2 regions of the Janthinobacterium sp. BJB301 genome follow, and region 1 is predicted to be linked to the other one. Evidence: predicted binding sites of a transcription regulator. Region 1 holds the regulator's gene; the other holds the start of a gene.

Region 1 (4,211 bases):
GCAGGCAAGCCCTGCTGTTCGATTTGACCACGCGCAAGTTCTACATTTTCGGCGTCGTGCTGTGGCCCCAGGATTTCATCTATCTGGCGGCCCTGCTGATCATCTGTGCGTATTTGTTGTTCCTCGTCACGGCCATTGCCGGGCGGGTGTGGTGCGGGTTCTCCTGCCCGCAAACGGTATACACGGAAATTTTCCTGTGGGTCGAACGCCGCATCGAGGGCACGCGCAGCGCGCGCATGGCCCTCGACAAGCAGGGCCCTTCCGTGCGCAAGGCCTTCAAGAAGACGGCCAAGCACCTGGTATGGGGCGCCATCGCCCTGTGGACGGGCTTTACCTTTGTCGGCTACTTCACGCCGATCAAGGAACTGGCGCAGTCGGTCACCACCCTCAATTTCGGTCCCTGGGAATGGTTCTGGGTCTTGTTCTACAGCCTGGCAACCTACGGCAACGCGGGCTGGCTGCGCGAGCAGGTGTGCAAATACATGTGCCCCTACGCGCGCTTCCAGAGCGCCATGTTCGACCAGGACACGCTGATCATCACCTACGATGCCAAGCGCGGCGAACCGCGTGGCGCCATGAGCAAGAAGGCCGGCAACAACGACAAGCTGGGCGATTGCATCGACTGTACCCTGTGCGTGCAGGTGTGTCCGACCGGCATCGATATCCGCAACGGCCTGCAGTATGAATGCATCGGCTGCGCCGCCTGCGTCGATGCCTGCAACAGCGTGATGGACAAGGTCGAGCGGCCGCGTGGCCTGATACGCTACAGCACCGACCATGCGATGGAAAACAACTTCAATTCGAAGCAGATACGCCAGCGCGCCATGCGCCCGCGCGTCTTGATCTACACTTCCATCCTGGCCCTGATCATCATCGCCGTGTGTACCTCGCTGGCCCTGCGCACGCCCCTGAAAATGGACGTGATCCGCGACCGCGGTTCGATGGGACGCGAAGTGGAGGACGGCATGATCGAAAACGTCTACCGCCTGCAGATCATGAATACGTCCGAGCAAAGCCAGCATTTTAAAATCAGCGCTTCCGGCTTGCCGGGCCTGACCTTGCTGACGCGCGAAGAAGTGACCTTGCAGCCGACGGAAACGCTGGGCTGGCCGATCCGCCTGCGCGTGCCGCACGGCGTCGGCGAGAAGGGCTCAAACAAGATTGCGATCGAATTGCAATCGCTGGACGATCCATCGCTGCATGTGCGTGAAAGCGCGGTATTCATCGTGCCACGTTAACAAGGAAAGGCGGACGGGGACCGGGTGCCCTCGCCGCCGCCACGAAGTTGCAGGAAGGCCGGTCCCCATGCGGGGACTGGCTGATTAAACAGGAGAAATATCATGTCCGACAGTCTGAAACTGCAAGCACCCGTTGCACCGTGGTACAAGCATCGCTGGCCATGGCTGCTGATGATCGGTCCCGGCCTGTCCGTGGTCGTCGGCAGCTTCATGGGCTATATCGCGTTTACGCAGCCCGATGCGCTGGTGGTGGGCGATTATTACAAGCAGGGCAAGGCGATCAACCAGGATTTGAAGCGCGACACGATCGCCAGCGACCTGGCCATGGATACGCGCCTGTCATATGACGTGGCTGCAGCGCGCCTCAGTGGTTCCGTGCACAGCTTCGGCAAGGCCTATCAGGCGCCTTTGCTGCTGCACCTGGCGCATGCGACCCTGCCGGAAAAGGATATCAAGCTGCTGGTGCAGCCCGATGCGGCCGGCAATTTTTCCGTAGCACTGCCGATGCTCGAACGCAGCCGCTGGCAAGTGCTGGTGGAAAACGACAAACGCGAGTGGCGCCTGTCCGGCATCTGGACCTGGCCCCTGCAACGCAGCATCGCGCTACATGCGGACGAGGAACTGTAAGTCTTATTTGCAGACGTCCGTGCCGGCCGTAATGGCTTTCAACTTGGCCGGCTGCAGGATTTCGATCTCGCGGTTCGAGACGCGCAGCCAGCCTTCCTTCTTGAATTTCGACAATAAGCGGCTGACGCTTTCGATGGTCAGGCCCAGATAGTTACCGATTTCCTCACGCGACATGCGCAACTGGAAATTGCTGCCCGAATAGCCGCGTGCTTCATAGCGCGACGCCAGGTTGACGATGAAGGCGGCAAAACGCTGAGTCGCCTGCATATTGCCCAGCAATAGCATGACGCTTTGCTCGCGCGTGATTTCCTGGCTCATCATGCGGTGGAAATGACGCAGCAGGGTCGGCATATTGCCCAGCAATTGTTCCAGGCTGGAAAACGGAATTTCACACACTTCACTGTCTTCCAGCGCCACCGCATTACAGTGGTGGCGGTCGGCGCTGATGGCATCCATGCCCAGCAGTTCACCGGCCATCTGGAAACCCGTCACCTGCTCTTCGCCACCCGGATTGATCTGGTAGGTCTTGAAGTGCCCGAGGCGGATCGCGTACAGATTCTGGAACGAGTCGCCGATGCGGAACAGCGAGGCCCCACGCACGATCTTGCGGCGGCGGCCGATGATCTGGTCCAGCCTATCCATGTCGCCCACATCGAGGCCCATCGGCAGGCACAATTGATGCATGCTGCAGGTCGAGCATCGTGCACGCAACGCCTCCACGTTCACGGTGGGCAAGGTGGGAGTGAGTAGCGCTTCAGTCATGTCGGTACCTTTTAGAAAATGCAACAACAAGTTTACTGCATACAGCTGCATACAGGGTTGCCGTATGCCAATTTCACCGTAAATTCGGCGAATAAACGACGTCCAGCCTTTAATTATATGGCAACATCGTCAAAAGCCCATACGGGGCGGGCAATTTGCGCGGCGGCGCTTGCCAAGCTGGGGTATTGATAGGAAAATTCCTGACAGCATTATCTGCCGCCTGTGCCGCCCGGCACTGAAAAGGAAATCATGAAGCCTCTCGGCATTAAAGCAAAAGTCGCGCTGGCCACCAGCCTGACCTCGATCGCCATGATCGCGCTGGTCACCATGATCCAGGTGCAGCACATGCGCGACGACTTCACCCGAGTACTGCTGAGCCAGCAGTCATCGCTGATCAGCCGCACCGCTGCCGAGCTCGACGACAAGCTGGGCATGCTGCTGCAGATTGTCACCCTGACGGCCAGGCAGCAGCCGCCGGAACTGATCGCCCAGCCCGCCAAACTGCGCGAATACTATGCGCGCCGCTCGATGCTGGTGCTGTTCGACGACGTGCTGGTGCTCGACGCGCATGGCGCCATCGTGGCCGACATGCCGGAAGTGACGGGGCGCGCCGGCATCAACGTCGCCGAGCGCGAGTATTTCCAGACCGTCCTGCGCACGCGCCAGCCCATGATTACCGAGCCGATGCTGGGCAAGTCGAGCGGCATGCCCATCGTGCAGATGGTGGCGCCCGTGCTGGCCGCCGATGGCCAGGTGGCCGGCGTGGTGATCGGCGTGCTGCGCCTGTACAAGGACAATCTGCTGGGCCGCCTGCGCTCGGAAAAGATCGGCAAGAGCGGCTATTACTTCATCCTCACGCGCGGCGCCGTGCCGCGCTACGTGCTGCACCCCGATACCAGCCGTTTGCTGCAGCCGCGCAAGCCGAACGCCAACCTGACGACCACCCAGCTGCTGAAGGAGGATGGCGAAGGCAGCATGGTCAGCACCAACAGCCGCGGCATCACGGCCGTCAACAGCTTCAAGCGCCTGAAATCCGTGAACTGGCTGCTGGCCGCCTCGCTGCCCGTCGAGGATGCCTTCGAACCGTTCGATGGCGTACTGTACCGGCTGGTGCTGTGGAGCATCCTCGCTTCGCTGCTGGCCGCCTTTGTTCTGGGCTTGGTCACCGTACGCCTGCTGTCGCCGCTGGTGCGCCTGCGCGACACCCTGCTGGCCCTGCGCACCAGCGGCAGCCGTTTCACCCCCGTGCCGGTACAGCAGCGCGACGAGATCGGCGAACTGACGGAAGCGTTCAACGGCCTGATGAGCGAACGCGACCGCCTTCAGCAGGAACTCGAAGCGCGCGCGGCGGAGCTGGAGCAGGAACGCGACCGGGCCGAGGCGGCCAACCGTGCCAAGAGCGATTTCGTGGCCAACATGAGCCATGAAATCCGCACGCCCCTCAATGCCGTGCTGGGCATGGTGTATTTGCTGGGCAATACCAGGCTCGACACGGAACAGCGCAAGTACCTGACCATGGTCAGAGTGGCGGGCCAGTCGCTGCTGGGCATCCTCAACGATGTGCTCGACTATTCGAAGATAGAG
Region 2 (4,211 bases), on a different contig from region 1:
GAGGCAGGCACCTATCACCTCAACCCGTTTGACCTGTCGAAAGTATGGCCGCACGGCGACTATCCGCTGATCGAAGTGGGCGTGCTGGAACTGAACCGCAATGCGGACAATCACTTTGCCGAAGTGGAACAAGCCGCCTTCAACCCGGCCAACGTGGTGCCAGGCATCAGCTTTTCGCCGGACAAGATGCTGCAAGGCCGGCTGTTTTCGTATGGCGACGCGCAGCGCTACCGCCTCGGCGTAAACCACAGCCATATCCCTGTCAACGCGCCGAAATGCCCGTTCCACAGCTATCACCGCGACGGCCAGATGCGGGTCGACGGCAACCAGGGCGGAACCTTGGGCTATGAACCGAACAGCGAGCAGGAATGGGCCGAGCAGCCCGATTTCCGCGAACCGCCGCTGAGCATCGAAGGCGCGGCCGACCACTGGAACCACCGTGTCGACGAGGATTACTATTCGCAGCCGCGTGCCCTGTTCCGCCTGATGACGCCGGCACAGCAGCAAGCCTTGTTCGACAACACGGCGCGCGCCATCTCGGGCGCTTCGGAACAAGTCAAGCAACGCCACATCGGCAACTGCACCCTGTGCGACCCTGCCTATGGCGCGGGCGTGGCTGAAGCGATCGGCCGCCTGAGCAAATAAGGCGGGCGGATAAGCGAAGCCGAAGGCCTGGCAACAGGTCTTCCTGCGGCTATGCGCAGCCCGGCGGCCTAGCCGTCGGGCTCGCCTACCTACCAGCGTTGGATATCGATCTGGCCCGTGATGCTCGTCTCCACCGGATAGCCCTCGACCTGCAACGGTACGCGCCGCTTGACGGACGAGTCGCGCAAATATACGACGAGCGCTTCCTTGCCCACGGCCGTCTGCCCCAGGCTGACGCCTTCCACGCCATCGATCGCCATCAGCGCCCGCTCGTTGCGCCGCTTTGCCGCTTCCAGGCGGCCCGGGGGCGCGGCAGGGGCGTAGTATCCCTGGCCCGCGCCGCCCATTCCCTGTCCAGAGGCATCATCCGGCAAATACGGCATGGCGGCGTCCTCGAAGACGGCATGGGGCGATTGTGCGAATTTACTGTTTGACATAACAGACCCTCCTGATGCATTCCATGATACACCCGGCCATCCGGCGTTGCAGCACGCTTCGCCGGCCAGTACCATGCGTGGCTGCTGCCCTTGACAAATATCATCATCGTGCAAAAGACAGCGTTATGCAAGGCGGCGCAACGCCGCCGCGCCATGCCCTTGCAGCGTGCTCAGGTGTATAAATTGATGTCGAGCGCCACCACCACCCGCCGCATCTGGTTGGCAAACGTGATATTGCCGCCACCGGCAAACAGCAGGCCGACGGGATTGCGCTGCTGGTTCCACGTCCAGATGGACGAGCCGGAATCGCCGCCCGCGCTGAATGCGCCGCTGACGCCCGTGATGGCGATCTGGTCCTGGAACAGGGCGATCCTGCCGCCGCCGTAATTGACGTTGATGGTAGCGCCCAGGCCCGTGATGCGGCCCTGCGTCAGCTGTGTCGTGCGACCGGACTTGCCAACCATCATGCCCAGCGCGGGCGCCACCAGCGCATTGCTGATGCGGAAATACGCCGGCACGCCGCCGCTCAGGTAGACCAGTTCGGGTCGCACGCGGTCTGGCCAGGCCCAGCCGGTGGCGCAATCGACGAAGTTGACGCCGCCGCTGAAATTGATGGGCACGAAGCGCTCGAGCACGGCCACCTGGTCTTGCGGGCAGCGGCCGCCATCGATGGGGCCCGGCTGCACGATGCAGTCGTTGAACACGCCGCCATTGGAATTGGCCAGCACGTGATTATTGCTAAGAATCATCAAACGACTGTTGCGCGGCGCGCTGCGCCCCACGGCCAGGCAGCCGATGGTGCCGGCCGTGATGCGGAAATGCCCGACCGACACGCCGCCCGGCGCAGGGCGCAAACGGAAGCGGTGCGGTTGCGCATCGATCACGCCCGTGACGACGATGTTGACGGGCACCCTGTCGCTGGACACGGCGCGCACGCCCATGGCCCCAACGATGGCGGCCTTGGCGCGGTCGACGGAAGTGGGTTCGGCCACGTACAGGGTCAGGGCCGGCAAGCCCGGTTCGCCGGACGAACTGTCGCTGGCGCCCTCGCCCAGGCCGATGGACACGCCCTGGATATTGCCGCCGTCGCTGAAGGCGTCGGCCGCACGCACGCCGCCCGCCTGGGAAATGCTTTGGCGCATGCCGTCTTCGATGCTGCGCTTGATTTCCAGCAATTCCATGCTGACGCCGCTCAAGGCGTCGGGCACGTCCGAGACGGACGCGCTCTCGATCGTATTATCGTCTTCGCCAGGGGCGGAAAATTGGCCGACGGCCTCTTCATCGTCCGCGCTTTGTCCCCTGCCGCTGCCGCCAGGCGGGGCACTGAAACCATTCTCGTTGCCTATCATCATGTTCTCCTCGTGGGTCGCCGCAAACCATCAGTCTGGACGGACCGCGCCGGCCGGTATTGATCTGGATTGAACTGCGCTGGCGCATGGCGGCCCTGCCCCAACGGGGGCAGCGAGGATAAAAATAGTTCCCTCGTCAAGGTTGAGCGAGATCAGGCGTGCGGCCAGAGGTGGCGCCGTATACTTGGCTGACAGGCTGGAACCGGGCCTGCTCCACGGCAGCAACGGTATGGATGGGGAAACAATGACGAGCCCTGGTATGACACGCCACGACGACGCGCCTGCGGGCGAGCAAGCAGGCCAGCATGCGGGTTTTGTGCACGGCATGGCGGCCTGGGCGGCAAAGCACCGCATCCGCCCATGGGGCGGCAGTTTTGCCGATTTCATCGAGCAGATCCTGCCCGGTCGCGCGGCCCTGCTGACGCGCAGCGCGCACCAGTACCTGTGGGACATGATGCGCTGGAACGGCCAGACCGATGACAACGGGCGCTTCCGCTGCCGCCTGTTCGACGACGAGCTGTTCGGCATCGACGAGGCGATCGACCGGGTTGCCGCCTATTTCAAGGCAGCCGCTGCCGGTTCCGAGGTGGGGCGGCGCATGTTGCTGTTGCTGGGCCCGCCGTCGGGCGGCAAGTCGACCATGGTGATCCTGCTCAAGCGGGGCCTGGAAGAATACAGCCACAGCAGCGAAGGCGCGCTGTACGGCATCGCCGGCTGTCCCGTGCACGAATCGCCGCTGCATCTGGTGCCGCACAGCATGCGCGCCGACTTTCGCGCCAGCTATGATGCCGAGCTGCAGGGCGAACTGTGCCCCCATTGCCGCGCCCGCCTGGAAGAACAGTACGCAGGCGATTTCCTGCGTATGCCCGTCGAGCGCATCCACCTGTCCGAGGCGGGCCGCTGCGGCATCGGCACGTATGCGCCGCACGATCCCACCACGGCCGACCTGGCCGACCTGGTCGGTTCCGTCGACCTGTCGAAAGTGGCGCAGTACGGCGACGAAGGCGATCCGCGCGCCTGGTCGTGGTCCGGCGCGGTATACGCGGCCAGCCGCGGCATGCTGGAAATGATCGAGATCCTCAAGGTCAAGCGGGAATTCCTCTATTTACTATTGACCCTGACGCAGGAAAAGAATGTCAAGGTGTCGCGCTTTCCCCTGATCTATCTGGACGAAACCATCCTCGCGCACACGAATCTGGCCGAATTTCGCAAATTCCTGCAAGAAAGCGAAAACGAGGCGCTGCTCGACCGCATGGTCATCGTGCAAGTGCCGTACACGCTCAATTACCGCGAGGAAGCACGCATCTACCGCAAGTTGATCCTGGCGGCCGCGCCCGCCTTCCGCGACGTACACCTCGATCCGCACGTGCTGCATGCGGCGGCCGTGTTTGCCATCCTCAGCCGTCTGCCCGAAGGCGAGGACAAGGAGGCCGAGCTGGTCAAGAAACTGCGCATCTACGCCGATGAAGACGTGGACGACTTGCAGCCGGCCGACATCCGCCGCATGCGCGAGCGCGACAAGGCGCCCGACGAGGGCCTGTCGGGCGTGTCGCCCCGTTTCGTCATCAATGCCCTGTCGCACGCCATCATTTCCGCCCAGCGCAACAGCCTGTCCACCATGGACGTGCTGCTGGCCCTGAAGGACGGCATTGAAAACGATGCGCGCATCGAACCACGGCGCAAGCGCAAGTGGGTCGATTACCTGGTGCTCACGCGCAAGGATTTCTATAACCGCTGGGTCAAGGCTGACGTGCACAAGGCCCTGTTCGTGTCGTTCGAG

Evidence for each region. Region 1 encodes FNR, which switches genes on or off when oxygen is low (the NO sensors DNR and NnrR bind a similar motif). Its sites were predicted from a motif close to TTGATNNNNATCAA; they were not measured.
Region 2: CSQ91_RS06450 (serine protein kinase) is a predicted target of FNR. The motif match lies at 2,491-2,504, and genes of this name have one in related genera.

The regions. Positions count from the first base shown of each region.
Region 1 covers NZ_PDZJ01000004.1:61,050-65,260, forward strand. The annotation lists gene ccoG (cytochrome c oxidase accessory protein CcoG) at 1-1,238, shown strand, start outside; gene CSQ91_RS22320 (FixH family protein) at 1,341-1,865, shown strand; gene fnr (fumarate/nitrate reduction transcriptional regulator Fnr) at 1,869-2,627, opposite strand; gene CSQ91_RS22330 (response regulator) at 2,877-4,211, shown strand, end outside.
Region 2 covers NZ_PDZJ01000001.1:1,500,950-1,505,160, reverse strand. The annotation lists gene CSQ91_RS06465 (catalase) at 1-645, shown strand, start outside; gene CSQ91_RS06460 (hypothetical protein) at 735-1,082, opposite strand; gene CSQ91_RS06455 (S1 family peptidase) at 1,253-2,434, opposite strand; gene CSQ91_RS06450 (serine protein kinase) at 2,691-4,211, shown strand, end outside.